DNA from 4 places in the Arthrobacter sp. USHLN218 genome. Region 2 is predicted to be linked to each of the others. Evidence: riboswitches for the same ligand, from Rfam matches in the RefSeq annotation. Region 2 holds a riboswitch; each other region holds the start of a gene.
What was found. A riboswitch is a leader RNA that binds a small molecule or an ion and turns the genes downstream of it on or off. The one in region 2 is predicted to bind S-adenosylmethionine.
Positions count from the first base shown of each region.

Region 1: another riboswitch for S-adenosylmethionine. It lies ahead of WFH44_RS13405 (AmiS/UreI family transporter); the one in region 2 lies ahead of WFH44_RS19440 (cobalamin-independent methionine synthase II family protein).
Region 3: another riboswitch for S-adenosylmethionine. It lies ahead of WFH44_RS03755 (hypothetical protein); the one in region 2 lies ahead of WFH44_RS19440 (cobalamin-independent methionine synthase II family protein).
Region 4: another riboswitch for S-adenosylmethionine. It lies ahead of WFH44_RS14350 (methylenetetrahydrofolate reductase); the one in region 2 lies ahead of WFH44_RS19440 (cobalamin-independent methionine synthase II family protein).

Region 1 is NZ_JBBCYT010000005.1:218,668-223,216, reverse strand. It holds gene WFH44_RS13410 (acyl-CoA dehydrogenase family protein) at 1-395, opposite strand, end outside; gene WFH44_RS13405 (AmiS/UreI family transporter) at 438-1,133, opposite strand; SAM riboswitch class IV at 1,175-1,287, opposite strand; gene WFH44_RS13400 (ABC transporter substrate-binding protein) at 1,492-2,424, opposite strand; gene WFH44_RS13395 (MFS transporter) at 2,961-4,148, shown strand; gene WFH44_RS13390 (hypothetical protein) at 4,525-4,549, shown strand, end outside.
Region 2 is NZ_JBBCYT010000010.1:111,012-115,560, forward strand. It holds gene WFH44_RS19430 (aliphatic sulfonate ABC transporter substrate-binding protein) at 1-480, opposite strand, end outside; gene WFH44_RS19435 (ABC transporter ATP-binding protein) at 588-1,421, opposite strand; gene WFH44_RS19440 (cobalamin-independent methionine synthase II family protein) at 1,700-2,911, opposite strand; SAM riboswitch class I at 2,924-3,035, opposite strand; gene WFH44_RS19445 (CoA-binding protein) at 3,195-3,611, shown strand; gene WFH44_RS19450 (ABC transporter substrate-binding protein) at 4,007-4,549, shown strand, end outside.
Region 3 is NZ_JBBCYT010000002.1:41,074-45,622, reverse strand. It holds gene WFH44_RS03770 (alpha/beta fold hydrolase) at 1-468, opposite strand, end outside; gene WFH44_RS03765 (hypothetical protein) at 504-773, opposite strand; gene WFH44_RS03760 (PIN domain-containing protein) at 845-1,288, opposite strand; SAM riboswitch class IV at 1,474-1,597, opposite strand; SAM riboswitch class IV at 1,785-1,948, shown strand; gene WFH44_RS03755 (hypothetical protein) at 1,961-2,305, shown strand; gene WFH44_RS03750 (TM0106 family RecB-like putative nuclease) at 2,531-4,549, shown strand, end outside.
Region 4 is NZ_JBBCYT010000006.1:45,804-50,352, reverse strand. It holds gene WFH44_RS14360 (MarR family winged helix-turn-helix transcriptional regulator) at 37-534, shown strand; gene WFH44_RS14355 (alpha/beta fold hydrolase) at 521-1,312, shown strand; SAM riboswitch class I at 1,471-1,582, shown strand; gene WFH44_RS14350 (methylenetetrahydrofolate reductase) at 1,687-2,601, shown strand; gene metE (5-methyltetrahydropteroyltriglutamate--homocysteine S-methyltransferase) at 2,655-4,549, shown strand, end outside.

The sequences.
Region 1 (4,549 bases), on a different contig from region 2:
CCGACCTCGGTCCACGAGTTGCCGGCGATCTCGCCGTTCACGAAGCGCTCCAGCCAGACCGCGCGCTGCGGGCCGGAGGAGACCAGCCGGTCCTCGACGAAGGCGAAGTGGCCGCGCAGCGCCTGCGGGATGTTCGAGTCCGCGGCGGCGAGTTCGGTGAGCAGGCGGAACAGCTGCGGCAGGGTGGCGCCGGCACCGCCGTCGGCCACGGGAACCCGCACGGCGCCGAAGCCGGCCTTCGTCAGCTCCTTGATCTGGTCGAAGGGCAGCTGGTGGTCCTGCTCGCGGGCGCTGGCGCCCTCGGCGATGCGGGCGAAGATCGGGCGGAAGCGGTCGGCGAGGGTGTCGTAGTCGGTCTCGGCGGCGTGGGTGCTTTGCGTGGTTACGGAGGTCATGACGGGCCTTTCGTTGTTACGGAAATTCGGAAGTCGGGTGGGTCAGACGCCCGCGGGTGTCGGCTCTTGGGCGGGCTGGGGCAGTACGGCGGCGGCGGGTTCCGGTGCCTGTGCGGCGTGCGTGTGCTCCGGTTCCGGGAGTACGACGGCGGCGCGGCCGGTGCGCCGGGCCAGGAACCCAGCGGCGCCAAAGAGGAGGGCGATCACGACGGCGGCTGCCGCGGCACTCCCCCAGCCCGACGGCCAGGCGCCGTTCAGCCCCAAAAGGGCGGGCACCGTCGTCGTTAGCTGGCTGGTGAGCAGGGTGACCCAACCGGTATAGGACGTGAGGGCGGACCTGCCGAAAGCGAGGAGCAGGAAGAACAGCGTCCACAGCACGGCCCAACTGGTCCACAGCACCGCGGAGAACGGGTCGGCGGCTAGGTTGGAGACCGCGTACACCACGGCGAGCGCGGCGACGAGGCCGCAGAACCAGCCGACGCCGGCCGACCCGAGGTCGAACAGCGAGTTCAGGCCGACGTAGGTGTAGGTCAGGCCGAAGAGGACGACGCCGGCGGCGCCGAGCAGCTGGGCCGAGTCACCGGCTGCGGTCACGGCGATCAGGGCGGCCAGGATCAGCTGGAGGCCGCCGATGAGCAGGTTCAGGGTGCCGCTGTCGCGCGGCGGGATGCGTCCGAGCAGGGCCAGGCCGTTGATCAGCAGTGCCACGCCGGAGAGGATGAGGCAGATGAAGGACATGGGCATGTTCCGTCTGTGCGGGAGGGCTCGCGGAGGAGCCGGCTCGATGCTTGCCGGAACACGGTTGTGCCCGGCCGGATCTTCACCTGGGGCACCCCACCACGAAGAGGGTTGCCGTCCAACCAGCCAGGGCTTCGCGTTGGAACTCGTGATCTGTTGAAAAAGCTATGCCGCGGCGGCGGCCCGCGGCAACGGTTTGGGGCGAAGATGACGCAAGGTCACGCCCTGTTACCCGCAGCACCGGCAAAAGGTTGCAGGGGCTTGCCAGTCAGGCCCGCGGTCCGCTAGTGCAGCTGCGCCGGCCCGTCCTGCCCGGGCTTGGTTCAGTACCGCGGCCCCGCCGGCCGGCAGCGTGCCCTCAGGCGAGGCCCTTGTCCTTGAGCCAGGCGGCTGCGGCGTCCTTGGGGTTCTGCTTCGCGTCTCCGGAGACCTTCTCGTTGAGCTGCATGAGGTCCTCGGTGGTCAGTTCCTGCGAAACCTTGTTCAGGATTTTCTGGGCCTCGCTGCCGACGGCGTCGGTGCGGATCAAGGGAAGCACCTGCTGGGCTGCGAAGAGGTCCTTGGTGTCCTTCAGCGTGACCAGGTTGTTGGCCGCAATCGACGGGGAGGTCGTAAAGATGTTCGCGGCCTGGACCCGGTCGTCCAGCAACGCCTGGAGCGTCAGCGCCCCGCCGCCGTCGCTGAAGGGGACGAACTCCTTCGGGACACATCCGTAGACGGCCTTGAGTCCCGGCAGTCCCTGCGGACGCTCCTGGGCCTCGGGCGGCATTCCAAGGGCGATGCGGTCGCAGGCTTTGCCCAGGTCCTCGAGGGATTCCAGTCCGTACTTGTCCGCGGTCTGTTGCGTGACGACGAGCGAGTCCTTGTCCTCCGCGGCCGCCGGTTCCAGCACCGCGAGCCCCTCCGGCAGCTTTCCGGGCAGTTCCTTCATCACTTCTTCGGCGCTGCGCGCCGAGGTGCCCTCGTCCAGATAGCGCAGGAGATTGCCGCTGTAATCGGGCACCAAATCGATGGAGCCGTCCTGGACTGCCCGGACATAGACTTCGCGCGAACCAATCCTCGGTTTGGTGGCCGCGGGGACGCCCCCGGCATTCAAAGCCCCGGCGTATATCTCGGCAAGGGTCTCGCTCTCCGGGAAATTCGCCGATCCCACGAGCACGGGCCCCTGCGCCCCGGTCTCCCCGGCGCTGGTCTCTCCGTCCTCGAACGGGCTGGCGCTGCAGCCGGCCATTCCCAGGGCGAGCAGGAGCCCGGTGATGAGAACGGCTGGAAGTCTGAAGGTGTTCCGCATGGAGGTTTTCCTTAGAGGTAGGTCCAAGCTGTGCTCACAGGCTAGACGACTGAAAGCGAGGCAACCAGAATGCGCAGGTTTTTACGTAAGGGTTGGCAGATTCACCGGTGGGCCGATTCGCGGCCGGGGCTTCAGCACCGCGGAAGTGACATTGCCCCGGGGGCCTAGGCTTCCCGGGGCAACGCCGCTGCCCCTTCGCGGGAGGGGCACAAAGGAACGGGTCTGGGGGGTCGGCCCCGCTCCGCGGGCCGGGCCTTCCACAAGGGCGGGTGATCCGGCACACTCTGAGTCTGCCTGCCGCGGCGCCGTCGGGCCAGATTCCAGTTCTGGGGATGGGCGGAACCCCCAAATGAGTGGCAAGGGGTGTGCCTGTGTGCTTCTTTTCCGGTGGGCCGATGTTCCGGAAGGTGACGCGAACGCGTGTCCGGAGCGCCGCCGTCGTAATTTTCACTATCCTGAAGGCTGGTTTCCCGCTCCCCCACGGACACATCCCGTCCTCCGCGGGCGGCCGGCGACGACAAGGAAATGCTGACTAGATGATGGCAAGTGCAGGCGGTTCCGGCGACGATCACGGCAAGCCACGGAACCGCGTACCCGATGGCGTCCTGCGGTCGGTCGGATTCCTGTCCTTCTTCGATCGCTTCGGCACGCCGCCGATGCTCGTGGTGCTGGCTGACCGGACGGACCTGTCGCTCGGCCAGGCCGTCCAGCTGGTCGCGGCGTACGCACTGCTCTACGCCGTCGGGCAGCCGGTGTGGGGGCTGCTCAGCGACAGGTTCGGCCGCCTGGCGATCCTGCGCATGGCTCTGACGGGAGTCATGATCGGGTCGCTGGCCAGCACGCTGTCCGGCAGCTACCTGCCGCTGCTCCTGGCCCGGGCGTTCACGGGGCTGATGGCAGGCGCGCTCTATCCGACGCTGATGACGATCCTCGGCGACACACGGACCGGGATCGACCGGGCCCGCGGGCTGTCCGACCTGCAGATCTACTCATCCCTCGGGACGACCATCGCTGCCCTCGCCACCGGCACCCTGGCCGCGCTGGTGGACTGGCGGCTGGTGTTCGCGCTGCCGGCCGTGGGCTGCCTGGTCCTGCTGATCCTGCTGCGCGGCGTGGAAATCGACGGGCACTCCGGGCGCCGCGGCATCCGCCTGGGCCACGCGTTCTCGCCCTCCGCCCTGGGCATCTACGGACTGGCGGTCCTGGAGGGCGCCGTGCTGATGGGCATCCTGACGTATATCGTCCCGGCCCTGCAGAACGCCGGGGTCGGGGTCAGCCTGGCGGGCATGCTGGCCGCCGGATTCGGCGTCGGCGTCATCCTCGGGGCCCGCGTCATGCGCCGGCTGGTCCAGCGGTTCACCCGCACCCAGCTCATCGCCATCGGAGGAAGCGTGCTGGTCACGGCGTTCCTGGTTTCGTCGCTCTGGCACGTCCCCGCAGCATTAACAACGACGGCGGTACTCGTCGGCGTGTCCAACGCCGTCCTTCACTCCTCCATGCAGGGATGGGCCACCGACATTGCCCCGCAGGCCCGCGCCACGAGCGTCGCACTGTTTGCGGGCTCCCTGTTCCTCGGCAGCTCGCTGCAGAACTTCCTCACCGCCGGACTCGCCGACAACCGGCAGTACGGCACCATCTTCCTCATGGGCCTGGTCGCAAGCATCTTCCTGACGGTTATCGCTGCCCTGGGCCACGCCTCCTGGAAGCGCATTCACGCCAGCTGACTGACGGTCCGGGGCGATCCCCCGGCTCCGGACGCACCCCAACACGTGGCGGAACGAGCGCAATGCCGCAGGTCGTGAGCGCGGTCCGATTACCAGTTGGTGCCTTCGCGAAAGGGGAATCCGGGACGCGGTCCGACATTGACGCTACCCCCCTTCTCAGGGCGCAGGGGCGGAGGGTGACACAGTTCCGCCGTCCTGTGCGGATGTTAAGCACTTCCACCCGTCACATGGCCCGAATTTTTCCTCCTTTTGATCCCGCCCGGAGCAGTGTTGTAACGCTTAAACCGCAACAATCCCCAAAAGAATTGGAGCAAAAATGACGTTTCGGAACGCTAAGACCGGCCGCCTTGCAGCAGCAGTAGTTGTCGCAGGAGTGGTGACCACTGCAGGAGCAGGAGTCG
Region 2 (4,549 bases):
GGTGCCCTTGGTCGCGGCCACGGACTTGCCCTTCAGGTCCTCCACCGAGTCGATGCCCGAGTCCGGCAGCGTGACCAGCGCGGCCCATTCCGGCTGCGAGTACAGGCTGATGGCCTGGATCGGCGAGCCGTTGGCGCGGGCCAGCAGCGCCGCGGAGCCGGCGGTGGAGCCGACGTCGATGGCGCCGGAGCGCAGCGCCTCGTTGGCCTTGTTGGAGCCGGCGGACTGCACCCAGTTCACCTCTACGCCCTGGTCGGCGAGGCTGGCCTCCAGCCAGCCCTTTTCCTTGATGACCAGGCTGAGCGGGTTGTAGGTGGCGAAGTCGATGTTCAGCACGCCGTCGCTCGCGGCGGCGGAGCCCCCGGCGCTGGCCTCGGAGTCCTCGCCTGCGACGCAGCCGGTCAGGGCGAGGGAGGCGGAGGCGGCGACGGCGGCCGCGCCGAGCAGGGAACGGCGGGTGAAGCGGCGGGAAATCGGCATGTCAGGTCCTTCGGATCGGGCGCAGCGCAGGAGAGGGCGCTGCAGGTTCAGCAGAGTTTCAAGACGTTGGTTGGACGCGGCGTTCGCCGGCGCGGCCCGGGGCGGGGCTAGTGCCCCTCGACGCCCAGGCTTTCCAGCAGGGAGCTGCGCATTCGCGCCAGCTCGGCGGAGCCGCGGTCCCGCGGGCGTTCGCCGGGTACGACGACGGTGCGCACGATCGTGGCGCCGTCGCCTTCGCGTCCGGTTTCCTTGCCGAGGACGACGATGCGGTCGGCCAGCTGGAGCGCCTCGTCGACGTCGTGCGTCACCAGCAGGACCGTGGTCGGCTCGGCGGCGTGGATGTCGAGCAGCAGGTCCTGCATCTTGATCCGCGTCAGGGCATCGAGCGCGCCGAAGGGCTCATCCAGCAGCAGCACGCCCGGGTTGCGGGCCAGCGCACGGGCCAGCGAGGCACGCTGGGCCATGCCTCCGGAGACCTCGCGCGGCCGGTGCTTGGCGAACTTGTCCAGGCCCACCAGCTCCAGCAGCCGGGCGACCTTGGCCTTGCCGGCCTTGGCGCTCGCGGACTTCGGCAGGCCGATGGCCACATTGGCTTGCAGCGTGTGCCAGGGGAGCAGCCTCGGCTCCTGGAACGCAAAGGCGCAGCGCGGATCGATGCCCTGCACCGGCGTCGTACCTATGTTGACAGTGCCGGCGCTCGGGGCGTCCAGGCCCGCGGTGGCGCGCAGGAGGGTGGACTTGCCGCAGCCGCTCGGGCCGAGGATGGCCAGGACCTCGCCGCGTTGCACCTCGAAATCGATGTCGCGCAGGACGGTGTGCGCGGAGCCGCCGCTGCCGAAGGTGCGGCGCAGCCCGCTGAAGGACACCGGCAGGGCGGAGGACAGGTCGGGACGGCGTGCCTGCGAGGACGCGGCGGCCGAGGGGCGGGCAGAAGGTGCCAATGCAGTCAAGGGATCACTCCATCGATCCTGGCAGTAGCACCCTACGGATCACGCCTTCGGTGCGGATGCACCGGCCTGCGGCGATGAACCTCGATATCACCGGCGTTCACGGCAGAACTCCGGCGACCAGGGTTGCTGCGGCGTCGTAGAGCCAGGTCTCTCAGCCGCTCGGGATGGTCAAGCCCATTGAACCGTCACGGGGCGGTTTTCGGCAAGCCCGCGCCTCATCCGCCGTAACAAAGGCCGCCCGGCCGGCGTCCGGGTGACGTGCAGGCGGTTCAGCGCCAGAGCCGGCGGGTGGCGATCCGCGCGCCTTCGCCCAACGCTTCGAGCTTGGCGACGGCGATCTGCGGATGCACCCGCCCGCCCAGGCCGCAGTCGGTGGACGCGATGACGGACTCGCGTCCCACCAGCCCGGCGAAGCGTTCGATCCGGTCCGCCACCAGCTCCGGGTGCTCCACCACGTTCGTCGCATGCGAGACCACGCCCGGAATGATCGACTTGCCCTCCGGCAGCTTGGTGTCTTCCCAGACCCGCCACTCGTGCTCGTGCCGGACGTTGGCCGCCTCGAAGGAGTAGGCGCCGGCGTTGATCTGCAGGACGGAGCCGATGATGTCCGCGAACGGGATGTCCGTGGTGTGCGGGCCGTGCCAGGAGCCCCAGCAGACGTGCAGTCGGATCTGTTCCGCCGGCAGGTCCCGCAGCGCCCAGTTGGTGGCCTCGACCCGCAGCTGGATGAATTTCAGGTAGTCCGCCAGCGCCGGCTCCGGGCTGATTTGGTCCCAGCTCTCCGCGAGCGACGGGTCGTCGAGCTGCACGGTGAGGCCGGCGTCTATGATCGCCTTGTACTCCTCGCGCATCGCGTCGGCGCAGGCGTAGACCAGTTCCTCGTCCGTCTTGTAGTAGTCGTTGGCGATCCGGGCGCACGAGCCGGGGGAGAGGGCCGCCACGAAGCCTTCTTCAAGCCCCGCCGCGGCCAGGCCCTTCTTCAGGTTTTCGACGTCCGAGGCGACGAGATCCTGTCCGGTGTACGTCAGCGGCCCCGCGATCTTGGGCTGCTTTACGGACTTCCGGTGCGCCAGGATCCCGGAGGACGGGTCGGTATAGGCGTCGTTGAACTTCACCCGGTCGCGCCGGTCCGTGAAGGTGGTCAGCACGATGTTGCCGGGCGACGAACGGTGCACCTCGGTGTCAGCCCAGCGGTCCACATCGGTGGCCTCGAGGCCGCCGAGCCGGGCAAAGGAGTAGTTCCACCAGGCCCCGTAGTCGACGGAGGAGGACATGGTGTGCCCGTACTCGCCGTCGTTCGGGATATCGATCCCCAGGTTCTTCTGGCGTTCGACGACGTCGGCCACCGACTCGGCGAGCAGGCGCCGGAATTCGTCCGTGATGCCGCCGGCTTCCTTCGCCTCGTTGGCCGCAATCAGTTCCGGGGTCCGCGGCAGGGAACCGGCATGGGTGACGCGGATGTGGTCGGTATTCAGGGACATAGCAGCGCTGCCTTTCCATCGGTCCTGGCAGTAGCACCGTTCCGTGGCAGGGCCGTCGAGGCACTCATCGGGTCGGTTGCTGCGGCTTCATCGATCCAGGTCTCTCGGCCGCTCGGGATGGGATGCCCTTACTCAACGGCATCGCGGCCCGTTCTGGCAAATCCAACAACGACGGCGGCGCGGCGGGTTTCCGCGCGGGACGCGCCGGTGCGGGTGCTCCGGTGGGGGCGCGGGGGTGGGGCTTGCCCTGTCCGGCGGCGCGGCCCGGCGCTAGGCTGGCCGCATGGGCCATGTCAACGATCCGGAAGTCATCAAGCGGCTGCTCACCACGCCCGCCCGGTGGGCCGTCGTCGGTTTGTCCAACAATCCGCGTCGTGTGGCACTGGGCGTCTCCCGGTACATGCTGGACCAGCGCAGCATGGAGATCATCCCCGTCAACCTCAAGGGCGAAGACGTTCATGGCCAGCGGGGGTACCGCAAGCTCGCCGACATCCCCGGCGGCATCGACGTGGTCAACTGCTTCGTCAACTCGCAGAAGGTCGGCCCCGTCGTGGACCAGGCCATCGCGGCCGGAGCGAAGGCCGTCTGGCTGCAGCTCGGCGTCATCGAAGAAGCCGCCGCGGAACGCGCCAAAGCCGCCGGGCTCGACGTCGTCATGGACACCTGCCCCATGATCGAGGCCCCGGCCCTCGGACTCTAGCCTCCCCACCGCTGCGGCCGCAATCCCGCTTCTCCAGCACAAAGCCGCAGGCCAGGCAAGGAAATGTCGCTTCATGACGAGTTGTGACGCAGGCTATTTCCAGTGTGACCCTCCGCCCCCCACACTGGAACGCGTAACCATCCCGAGCAGCTGAGAGACCTGGCTCTATGACGCTGCAGCAACCCTGGTCACGCTGGATCACCTCTGGTCCGCGTCGATAACAAGGGACATGTCCGAGGGCCGCGCACAGCGCGGAAGGACATGCTCCGTAGGGTGCTCCTGCCAGGACCGATGGAGTTAGCCGCATCTTCCCGTTGGTCCCTGTCCCGCTCCGTGTGCGTGGCAGACTTCCCGCGTGAAATGGCGTTCCTCGGTAATGACCGAGAGGAGCCTTCATGGCCATCAACGACGACAACGCGCCACAACCCGTGCGCCGCTTCCGGCGGGCCCAGGCCGCCGCCCTCCTCAGCGTTTCCGCACTGCTGCTCGCTGCCTGCGGCGGTAATTCCGGTGGCGGTGCGGAGCCTGCCGCCGATAATGGCCAGCCGGTCCAGGGCGGCACCTTGGTTTACGCCGAAGTGGCGCCGATCAACAACTTCCAGACCCAGTCGGCACGCTTCTACGAGAAGGCGAATGTGCTCAACAGCGTGCTGGACCGGCTCACCTACTTCGACGCCGAATCGGGCAAGCTCGTGCCGTGGATTGCCACCAAATTCAGCGGCAACGAGGACAACACCGAGTTCACCTTCGACATCCGCCCCGACGTGAGCTTCAGCGACGGCACGCCTGTGGATGCCAAGGCCGTCAAAGCCAACCTCGATGCCCTCGGGAAGGGCCTGGATGACGCTCAGATCCAGCCGAACGTCGACTTTTCCGCCTACGAGTCCACGGAGGTCGTCGACGAGGACACCGTGAAGGTGCAATTGAAGAGCGCTGAC
Region 3 (4,549 bases), on a different contig from region 2:
GCCGTCGATGAAGCCTTCCATCCCGCCGCGGCGCAGTTCCTCGAGGTAGCCGTCGAAGAATATCCTGGCCACCTGCCCCTGCTGGGCCCGGTAGGTGCCGCCCAGCGTCGCGAGCCGTTCCACGCGCTCGGGGGCCGCCGCGGCCAGCGCGAAACCCACCCGCGCCCCGAAGGAGTATCCCGTCACCGCGGCACTGGCGATCCCCTCCGCGTCCAGGACTGCCAGGACGTCGCCGACGACCAGCGGCATCCGATAGGACTCGGCGTCGTGCGGCTTGCCGCTACGGCCGTGGCCCCGCAGGTCGATCCGGACCACGGTGAAATCGGCGGCCAACGCCCCCACGTACCCGAGCCCGCGCCAAATCGCGCGCGAGAGCGCGGAACCGTGCAGGAGTACGACGGCGGGTCCCTCCCCCGTGATGTCGTAGGCGATCGAGGTCCGGTCCACGGGGTTTGCAGCTTCAGGCATGACCTCAGTCTATGGACCGGCGCCCGAAGGAATGGTCATGCTCGCCGCAGCCCGTGCCGCCAGCGCCGGAACCTGCCGGTCAGTGACCGGCCGGCGTGCTGGTGTCCTTCCTGCTCGAACGGGTCGGAAACATCGTCCGGCAGCACTCCGTCCTCGCCCGCCCTGACGTGGCCGGTGCCGGGCCCGGGTATCTGGGCAGCCGCGAGGTTCGGCATCACCGGATCGTCTCCCGAGCCGTGCAGCGGCAGCGGGCCCATGCGTTCTTCCGGTGCTGCTCCAAAAATTCTCTTCCGCTTGGTCGCCATCGCTGCTCTCCTCCAACGCGCCACTGTTCCTATTGTCGCGCCGGTTCTACCGGAAAGTAAGGGGGCGGCGGTCAGTTCGACGGCGCCACCTCGACGGCAAACTGCCCCACCTGCCACGGGTCGATGGCAGGAACAGCCAGCTTCCGGAAGCCATCGACGTTCCGGGACACGATCGTCAGGCAGTGCTGCACGGCCGTCGCCGCTATCAGGGAATCCACGGCGGTGACCTCGGGATTCCCCGCCATCGGCGCCCAGGACATCGCCACGCCCAGGTCCACCGGCAGGATGAACCCGGAGAAGCGCGAGGCCAGTTCGCCGAGCCAGGCGCCGCCGTCGTCCGGTCCCCTGCCCTCCTGGCTGCCCAGCAGATGGAGCTCCGCCACTGACAGCGCGGAAATGTAGATGCCCAGGTGCCGGCGGCGCTGCAGGAAATCGACGACCGCCGGATGCGGTTCGGCGCGGCGCACTTCGGCGACGACGTCGGTGTCCAGCAACAGGCCCGAAGGACCCCTCACAGGCCCGCCGCGCGTGGCGTCCGCGCATCCTGCCGGGCCGGGAGGCCAGCGGGCCCGAGCAGGAAATCGACGAATTCCTGGCGTGCGGCCGTAACTTGTTCGTAGTCGGAAAGGCTCATCACGCCTAGGCCGGCGTGGGCAGTATTAGCTGTACTCATGGAAGCGGTGCCGGGCACCGGTCCTTTCACGTGCTCTTGCCCGCACCATTTGCCAGTAGGCGAATGCAGGCCGCTTCGTCATCCGAACCACCCAGAGAGCGTGGGGTTGGTACGCGGCCAAGTCGGAGCTTAGCGACCGCAATTCCTGAAGCTGAAGCGAGTATAACCAGAGCTTGTGCCGCCAGTCACGGGCCGCCTCGTCACCGGAAGTAATAAGGCCTAGCGGTCCGTCACGAAGGCCTAACGGGCTGTCACGGCGAGTAACGGGCCTACAACAAAATGTTTACTTCGCAGCAACCGTTTGGCTATGTGCATGCGGGACCCTATAGTTGGAAATGCTTCACGAGATGTGATCCGCAGCACACCGGCTCGCCGGGTACTGCAAGGCTCCGACCGATCACGCACCAACCCCATGTTCGCGGGTGGTTCGGATGACGAAGCGGCCTGCATTTCACAGGACAACGAGGTTCTGAAGGGGACTCGGTGCGGGCAAGAACAACCGGAGAGAACAAGAATGATGAGTGCATATCCAATAGAAAAAGACAGCCGCAGCGGCCACCGCGAGCGCACCGTCGGTCTCTGGGACAACAGCGTTCTGGACGAGTGGGTCGAGGTAGCCGTACATATCGAGGCTGAGCTGAGCCTGGTCCAGTTGTGCCGGGACGGCGTACAGAAAATGCTGTATTCCGAGGACATCGGCGCCGTGCTGGAAGCGGCCATGGACTCGGACGGCTCCGCGCTGTGGTGCGAGAAGTACTCCAAGCTGCTCATTCCCAGCACCCGTCCGGGCGCGGGCAACCGCTTCTTCTCGCTGCGGCGGATGCTGAACGACGACGGCGGAGCACCGGACTGCCACTAGCGCGCCTGGCGCTGCGGTGGGGTGTCCGTTCTGGGATGTCTGCTGATTTGTCCGTTACTTGGTTTGCGCCCTTGCCCGCCTGCCCGGTTTCGGGCGGTCCGGCCGGACGGGCGCAAACTGTCGGACACGGCTGATAGAAGTTGAGCATAAAGAGCCGCCCGCCGGCCCGGGGCCCCGACAGGGGTCTCGGAGCCGGCGGGACCAACTTCTCCTCCAGGAGGCACCGTGTTCCTGCTCGACCCGCTGCTGCCCGGCGCGCCACGGGACCTGATCTTCACCGCGAGCGACCTGGTGGTGGCGGCGCAGTGCGAGTACGAACTGCTGCGGAAGCTGGATGAGAAACTTGGGCGCAGCCCGAAGGCGGAGTTCCCGCCGGACGAGATGCTGGCCCGCACGGCTGAACTGGGCGACGTCCACGAGCACCGCGTGCTTCAGGGCTTCCGGGACACCTTCGGGGCCGGCGTGGTGGAAATCGCCGGAATCGCGGACTACACCAGGCCGTTGCTAGAGGCCAAGCACCGGGAATCGATCGCGGCGCTGCGCTCCGGTGCGGACGTGGTGTTCCAGGCTTCCTTCTTCGACGGCAGCTTCCACGGCCGTTCAGACTTCCTCGTCAGGGAAGGTGACGGCTCCTCGGCCCGCTACGCCGTGTACGATTCCAAGCTCGCCCGGCATGCCAAGGTCACGGCGCTGTTGCAGCTGGCGGCGTACGGCGACCAGCTGATAAAAGCCGGTATCGACCCTTCGCCCACCGTGACACTCGTGCTGGGCGACCGTTCCCGCAGCGACCATAGCCTGCGCGACCTGCTGCCGGTCTTCCGGGAGCGCCGCCGCCGCTTCCTGGAGCTCACGTCCGCCCACCGGGCCCAACGTGCCCCCGTGGCATGGGGAGATGACCGGCATACAGCGTGCGGGCGCTGCGACTACTGCGCCGAGCAGGTAGCGCTCCACCGGGACGTGCTGCTGGTTTCCCGGATGAGCCCGGTCCGTCGCCGCCGCCTGCGGGACCTGGGCGTCACCACGATCGACCAGCTGGCGGCCATGGAGCTGCCCCCGGGTGAGGCACCGGACGGCGTGCTGGCCCGGCTGCGCGACCAGGCGAGGATGCAGACCGGCATGGAGGAACCGGACGGGGCCGTGCAGTACACGGATGGCGACGGAACCCGGCACAGCCTCGCCTACCGGGTGCTGGCAGCAAACGCGCTCGGAACACTCCCCGCACCAAGTGAGGGAGACATCTTTTTCGACTTCGAAGGGGACCCGCTCTGGCAGGACCAGGCCGGGACCTGGGGACTGGAGTACCTGTTCGGGGTCATGGAGAACCCGCCGGCCCCCGGAGCCGCCCCGCCCTTCCTTCCGTTCTGGGCCCACAGCCGCGCCGAAGAAGGCAAAGCTCTGGCCGAATTCCTGGATTATGTGGGCCGGCGGCGGAAGCAGTATCCGGACCTGCACATCTACCATTACGCCAACTACGAGAAGGCCGCGCTGCGCCGCCTCTCGCTGCAGCACGTGATCGGCGAGGACGCCGTGGACGCCTTGCTGCGCGAAGGCGTCCTGATCGACCTCTACGACGTGGTGCGCAACAGCCTGCGGATCTCGGAAAAGTCCTACAGCATCAAGAAGCTCGAGCCCTTGTATATGGGATCGCACCTGCGCTCGGGGGATGTCAAAGATGCCGGCGGGTCCGTCGTCGCTTACGCACTCTACTGCGAAGCCCGGGACAGCGGCCGGCCCCAGGAAGCAGAAGCGATCCTGGCCAGCATCCGCGACTACAACGAGTACGACTGCCTCTCGACGCTCCGCCTTCGTGACTGGCTATTGGAGCGGGCCGACGAGCGCGGGATAGCACGGGCACGGGCCGCGGAGGCCGGTCCCGGCCCGGAATCCGAGGACCCCTCACCGGACGAGGCACGGCTGCTCAGGCACGTAGCGGCAGCGACCGAGCGCGCGCTGCACGCCGGCGGAGAGCTGACGCCGGACGAGCAGGCCGTCGCAATGGTGGCGGCGTCCGTGGGATACCACCGCAGGGAAGACAAGCAGTTCTGGTGGGGACATTACGACCGGCTGAATGCGCCGCTGGCGGACTGGTGGGAATCCCGGGACATCTTCACGGTGGAATCCGGCGAGGTACTGCAGGACTGGGCCAAGCCAACCGCAAGGTCAAACCCCGTCCGGCGGCTGCGCCTTACGGGCAGGCTGGCGCCGGGCTCCACCATCAAGGAGGGGACGACGGTCTGCCGCGTC
Region 4 (4,549 bases), on a different contig from region 2:
TGCGGAGGGTTGACGCCTGGCGCGAGATATCGTTAAGTGCTTAACAATATGGAAATCACCCAGTATGCCTCGTTCAAGCTCCACCAGGCCACAGCGCTGCTCGACCGCGTGGCGGACAACTACCTGCGGACCCACCACGGGATCCGGTACGCGCCGTTCCTGGTGCTGCTGATTTCCAAGGTCGTCGGGCCGGCCACGCAGCAGCGGCTCGCCACCGCGCTCGACGTCAGCCGGGCATCGGTCAACCAGCGCGTCAGCGCGCTCAAGCAGCAGGGGCTGCTCTCGGTGGTGACGGATCCGGAAGATTCCCGCGCCCACATCGTCAGCCTGACCGAGGCCGGCGAACGGCTCGTGGCCGCGGCGTGGGAAGGCCTCGACCGGGACCTCGCGGACGTCGAAACGGGCATTGACGAGCGGCTGCTGGCGGAACAGCTGGACCGGCTGATCGGCAACTTGTTGAAGGTACTGGAAGCCCAGGGCGGAGTGCAGCCGGTGAAGGCCGGCAGGAAAGGAACCTACGATGGCCCAGCCTGAAATGTTCTGCCAGGAACTGAACTCCCATTGCCAGGAAACCGTTCTCTTCCTGCACGGAGGCAATGTCGCCGGATGGATGTGGGAGCCGCAGCATGAGGCGGTCCGGGACTATCACTGCCTGGTCCCGGACTTCCCCGGGTATGGCGGCAGCCGGAATATGCGGTGGGAAAGCCTGGCGGGGACCGCTGACCTTCTGGCGGACCTCATCCGCTCCCGTGCCCGCGGCGGCCGGGCGCACATCGTCGGCCTCTCCCTGGGAGCGGTGGTCGGGTTGCACCTGGCCGGCCGGCATGCGGATCTGGTCAGCTCCGGGTTCCTTACCGGCCCCCCGCTGACGGCCCCTGGACCGGTAACGGGTCTGCTGGCCCGCCTCCAGCTGCGCGCCTGGGACCAGCCCTGGTTCTGGAAAACCACCGGCCGGGGCTACGGCCTCACCGGCGAGGGCCTAGATGTCTTCGTGGAGACTGCCCTGGGCGTCTCCAAGGACAACCGGGACCGGATCTTCGCAGAGGTGTTCGGCACCTTTCCTGTCGAGGTGCTGCGCAGCATCACCGCTCCGTTGCTTCTGGTGACCGGAGGCAAGGACGCGCGGCTCATCAAAGATTCTGCGGCGATTGCCGCGCGGGAGATCCCCGGCATCCGTACGGCCATGGCACCGGGCATGCACCACCAATGGAACATCGAGGACATTGGCCTGTTCAACCGATCGCTCACGGCCTGGCTCACCGGCGCTCAACTGCATCCCGACCTGGCGTCCGCCGTCGTAAATCCCGCCTGAACCGGCGTCCGGCCGCTTCCGCGGCCGGAACTTTGTTGCGCAGGATGACGGCGGATTTGCCGTTCGTGACGAAACATTCCGTGCCGGGGAGCAACACTTCGACGTACACGGTGCAGGTATTGCTCCCCGACCCCCTCCGCTCCCTACAGTGGACGCATTAGCCATCCAGAGCGGCCGAGAGATCTGGCTCGTTGACGCCGCAGCAACCATCCGGGTAAGCCTCCGCAAGGAGACGGACCGGAACGGTGCTACCGCCAGGACCGATGGAGACGCGCCAGCGACACCACCAGGGCCTTGACCTGCCCGGCGTGGAAAACGGCTGGTCCTTTCAGCAGCGCAGCGGCGCACTCCCTCGGCACGACCGAGGAGCGTACATGACCCTGGCAGCACGGACAGCCGTCCCGCCGTCGTTGTCCTACGAGCTGTATCCGCCCGCCAACGCGCAGGCCGAAGCCACGGTGCTTCGGGCCATCGAAGAGCTTGGCGGCACCCATCCCGACTACGTTTCAGTGACCTACAACGGCACGCCCGAGCGGCGCCGCGCCTCCATCCAGCTGATCGAGCACCTGGTGGGCGCCACCAGGCTGCGGCCGCTGGCGCACCTGACCTGCGTCGGGGAAACCCGCGACAGCCTGGAACTGCTGGTGTGCCAGTTCGTGGGGCTGGGCGTGCGCGGCGTGCTGGCCATGCGCGGGGACCTGCCCGCCGATCCGCAGGCCTGCCGTGGAGACCTGCCCTTCGCCCGCTACCTGGTGGAGCTGATCCGCCGGGTCGAGGGGCGGCATTCCGCGACGCTGGCCGGCGGCCGAATGGCCGTCGGGGTGGCCGCCTACCCGAACCGGCATCCGGAGTCCCCGTCCTTCGAGCACGACATCGAGGTGCTCGTCTCGAAGGAACGCTCCGGGGCCGACTTCGCGATCAGCCAGGTCTACTTCGACCCGGCCCACTACGTCCGCCTCGTGGCGGCGGCCCGCGCGGCCGGCGTGACGATCCCGATCATTCCCGGGGTCATCCCGATGTCGAGCGTCCGCCGGCTGGAGCGGCTGGCCGTGATGACCGGCGTCCGTCCGGATCCGGCGCTGCTGCACCGGCTGGAGACGGCCTCCTCCGACGCCGAGCGGCGAAGGATCGGGGTCGCCGCCGCCGCGGAACTGGCCCGCGCCGCCCTGGACGCGGGGGCGCCCGGGCTGCACCTGTACACCTTCAACGATGCGCGCGCCTCCATCGAGGTCGTCGAGGCGCTTGACCTGCCCTCCACCCGTACCCTTTCCGCTTCCGTATCCGCCTGAACCCGCACGAAACCGCACGAACCCGAACGAATCCGCCTGAAAAGGAGAACACCATGACCGCCAAGAACACCTTCCCCGCCGCCACCATCCTGGGCTACCCGCGCATCGGCCCGAACCGCGAACTGAAGAAGGCCCTCGAGGCACACTGGAGCGGCCGGCTCGACGAGGACGGCCTGCTCTTCGAGGCCCGCAAGGTCCAGGACAGGACGGTCCTCCGGCTGGTCCAGCTCGGGCTGGACGCCGCCGACTCCTCCATCCCCGCCGACTTCGCGCTCTATGACCAGGTCCTCGACACCACGGCCGCCCTCGGTGCGCTGCCGTCCCGCTTCGCCGACCTCGCGGACAGCGACGGCGGCGTCGGAACCGCCGCATCCTTCGTGCTCGCCCGCGGCGACGGCGAACGCCCGCCCCTGGAACTGACCAAGTGGTTCGACACGAACTACCACTACCTCGTGCCGGAAATCGGCCCGGAGACCCGCTTCGCCGCCGTCGCACACCAGCTGGCCGGGATCATCCGCCGGCACAAGGACCGCGGCGCCGTGCTGCGGCCGGTCCTCGTGGGCCCGGTGACCTACCTGCTGCTCGCCAAGGCTGAGGACGGCGCGCCCGAGGGCTTCGACCCGCTGACCCGGATCGACGATGCCGTCGCGGCCTACGTGGGGATCCTCGGCCAGCTGGCCGAGGCCGGCGCCGAGTGGGTGCAGCTCGACGAGCCGGGCCTCTCCACGGACACCGGCGGTGCCCTGGCGGCCCCCGGCGGTCTGGTGGAGCAGGTCTACCGGAAGCTGGCCGAGGCTCCGGTGGCCGCCCCGGGCCGCCAGGCGAACGGGCGCCCGGCCCTGCTGGTCACCACCGGCTACGGCACCGCGGGGGATCCGGCCCGCGCCGGAGAGGCCTTGGCCGTGCTGGCCGCCGTCGGCGTCGAAGCCGTCCACGCGGACCTGGTCCGCGGCGCGCTGCCCCCCGCCGAAGCGCTGCGGGCGCTCGGCGGCACCCGCTTCGTCGCCGGCATCGTGGACGGCCGCAATGTCTGGCGGAACAACCTGCTGTCCTCGCTGAACGTGATCGAGGACCTGCAGGCGCAGTCCGGCGCGGCCGTCTCGGTCGGCACCTCCACGTCGCTGCTGCACGTGCCGCACGATGTCGCCGCCGAGTCCGTGCTGCCGGCGCACCTGCCGGCCTGGCTCTCCTTCGCGGACCAGAAGGTGCGCGAGGTGGCGGCACTGGCCCGCGGTCTGGCCGAAGGCCGGCCGTCCATTGCGGCGGAACTGCAGGATGCGGAGGCGGCCCTGCGGTCCCGCGCCAAGTACGACGGCGTGGTGTCGCCGGCCGTCCGGCAGCGCACCGCGGCGCTGGGGGAGGAGGACTTCACCCGGGGCCCGGCCGAGCGCCGCGCCGAACTGCAGCAGGCCAAGCTGGGGCTGCCGGTCCTGCCGACCACCACGATCGGCTCCTTCCCGCAGACGGGCGAGGTCCGCCGGGCCCGTGCCGCCGCGCAGAAGGGCAGCATCACCGAGGCGGAGTACGAGCAGTTCCTCAAGGACGAGATCGCCCGCGTGGTGGCACTGCAGGAGGAGCTGGGCTTGGACGTCCTGGTCCACGGCGAGCCGGAGCGCAACGACATGGTCCAGTACTTCGCCGAGAACTTCGACGGCTTCGCGGCCACCGGCAATGGCTGGGTCCAGTCCTACGGCTCGCGCTGCACCCGGCCCTCCATCCTCTGGGGCGACGTGTCCCGGCCGGCCGCGTTCACCGTTCCGTGGACCAGCTATGCACAGTCGCTGACCCGGCGGCCGCTGAAGGGCATGCTCACCGGCCCGGTCACCATCCTCGCCTGGTCCTTCGTCCGCGACGACCAGCCGCTGGCGGAGACGGCCAACCAGGTGGCCCTGGCCCTGCGCGACGAGATCGCCGACCTGGAGGCCGCGGGAACCGGCATCGTGCAGGT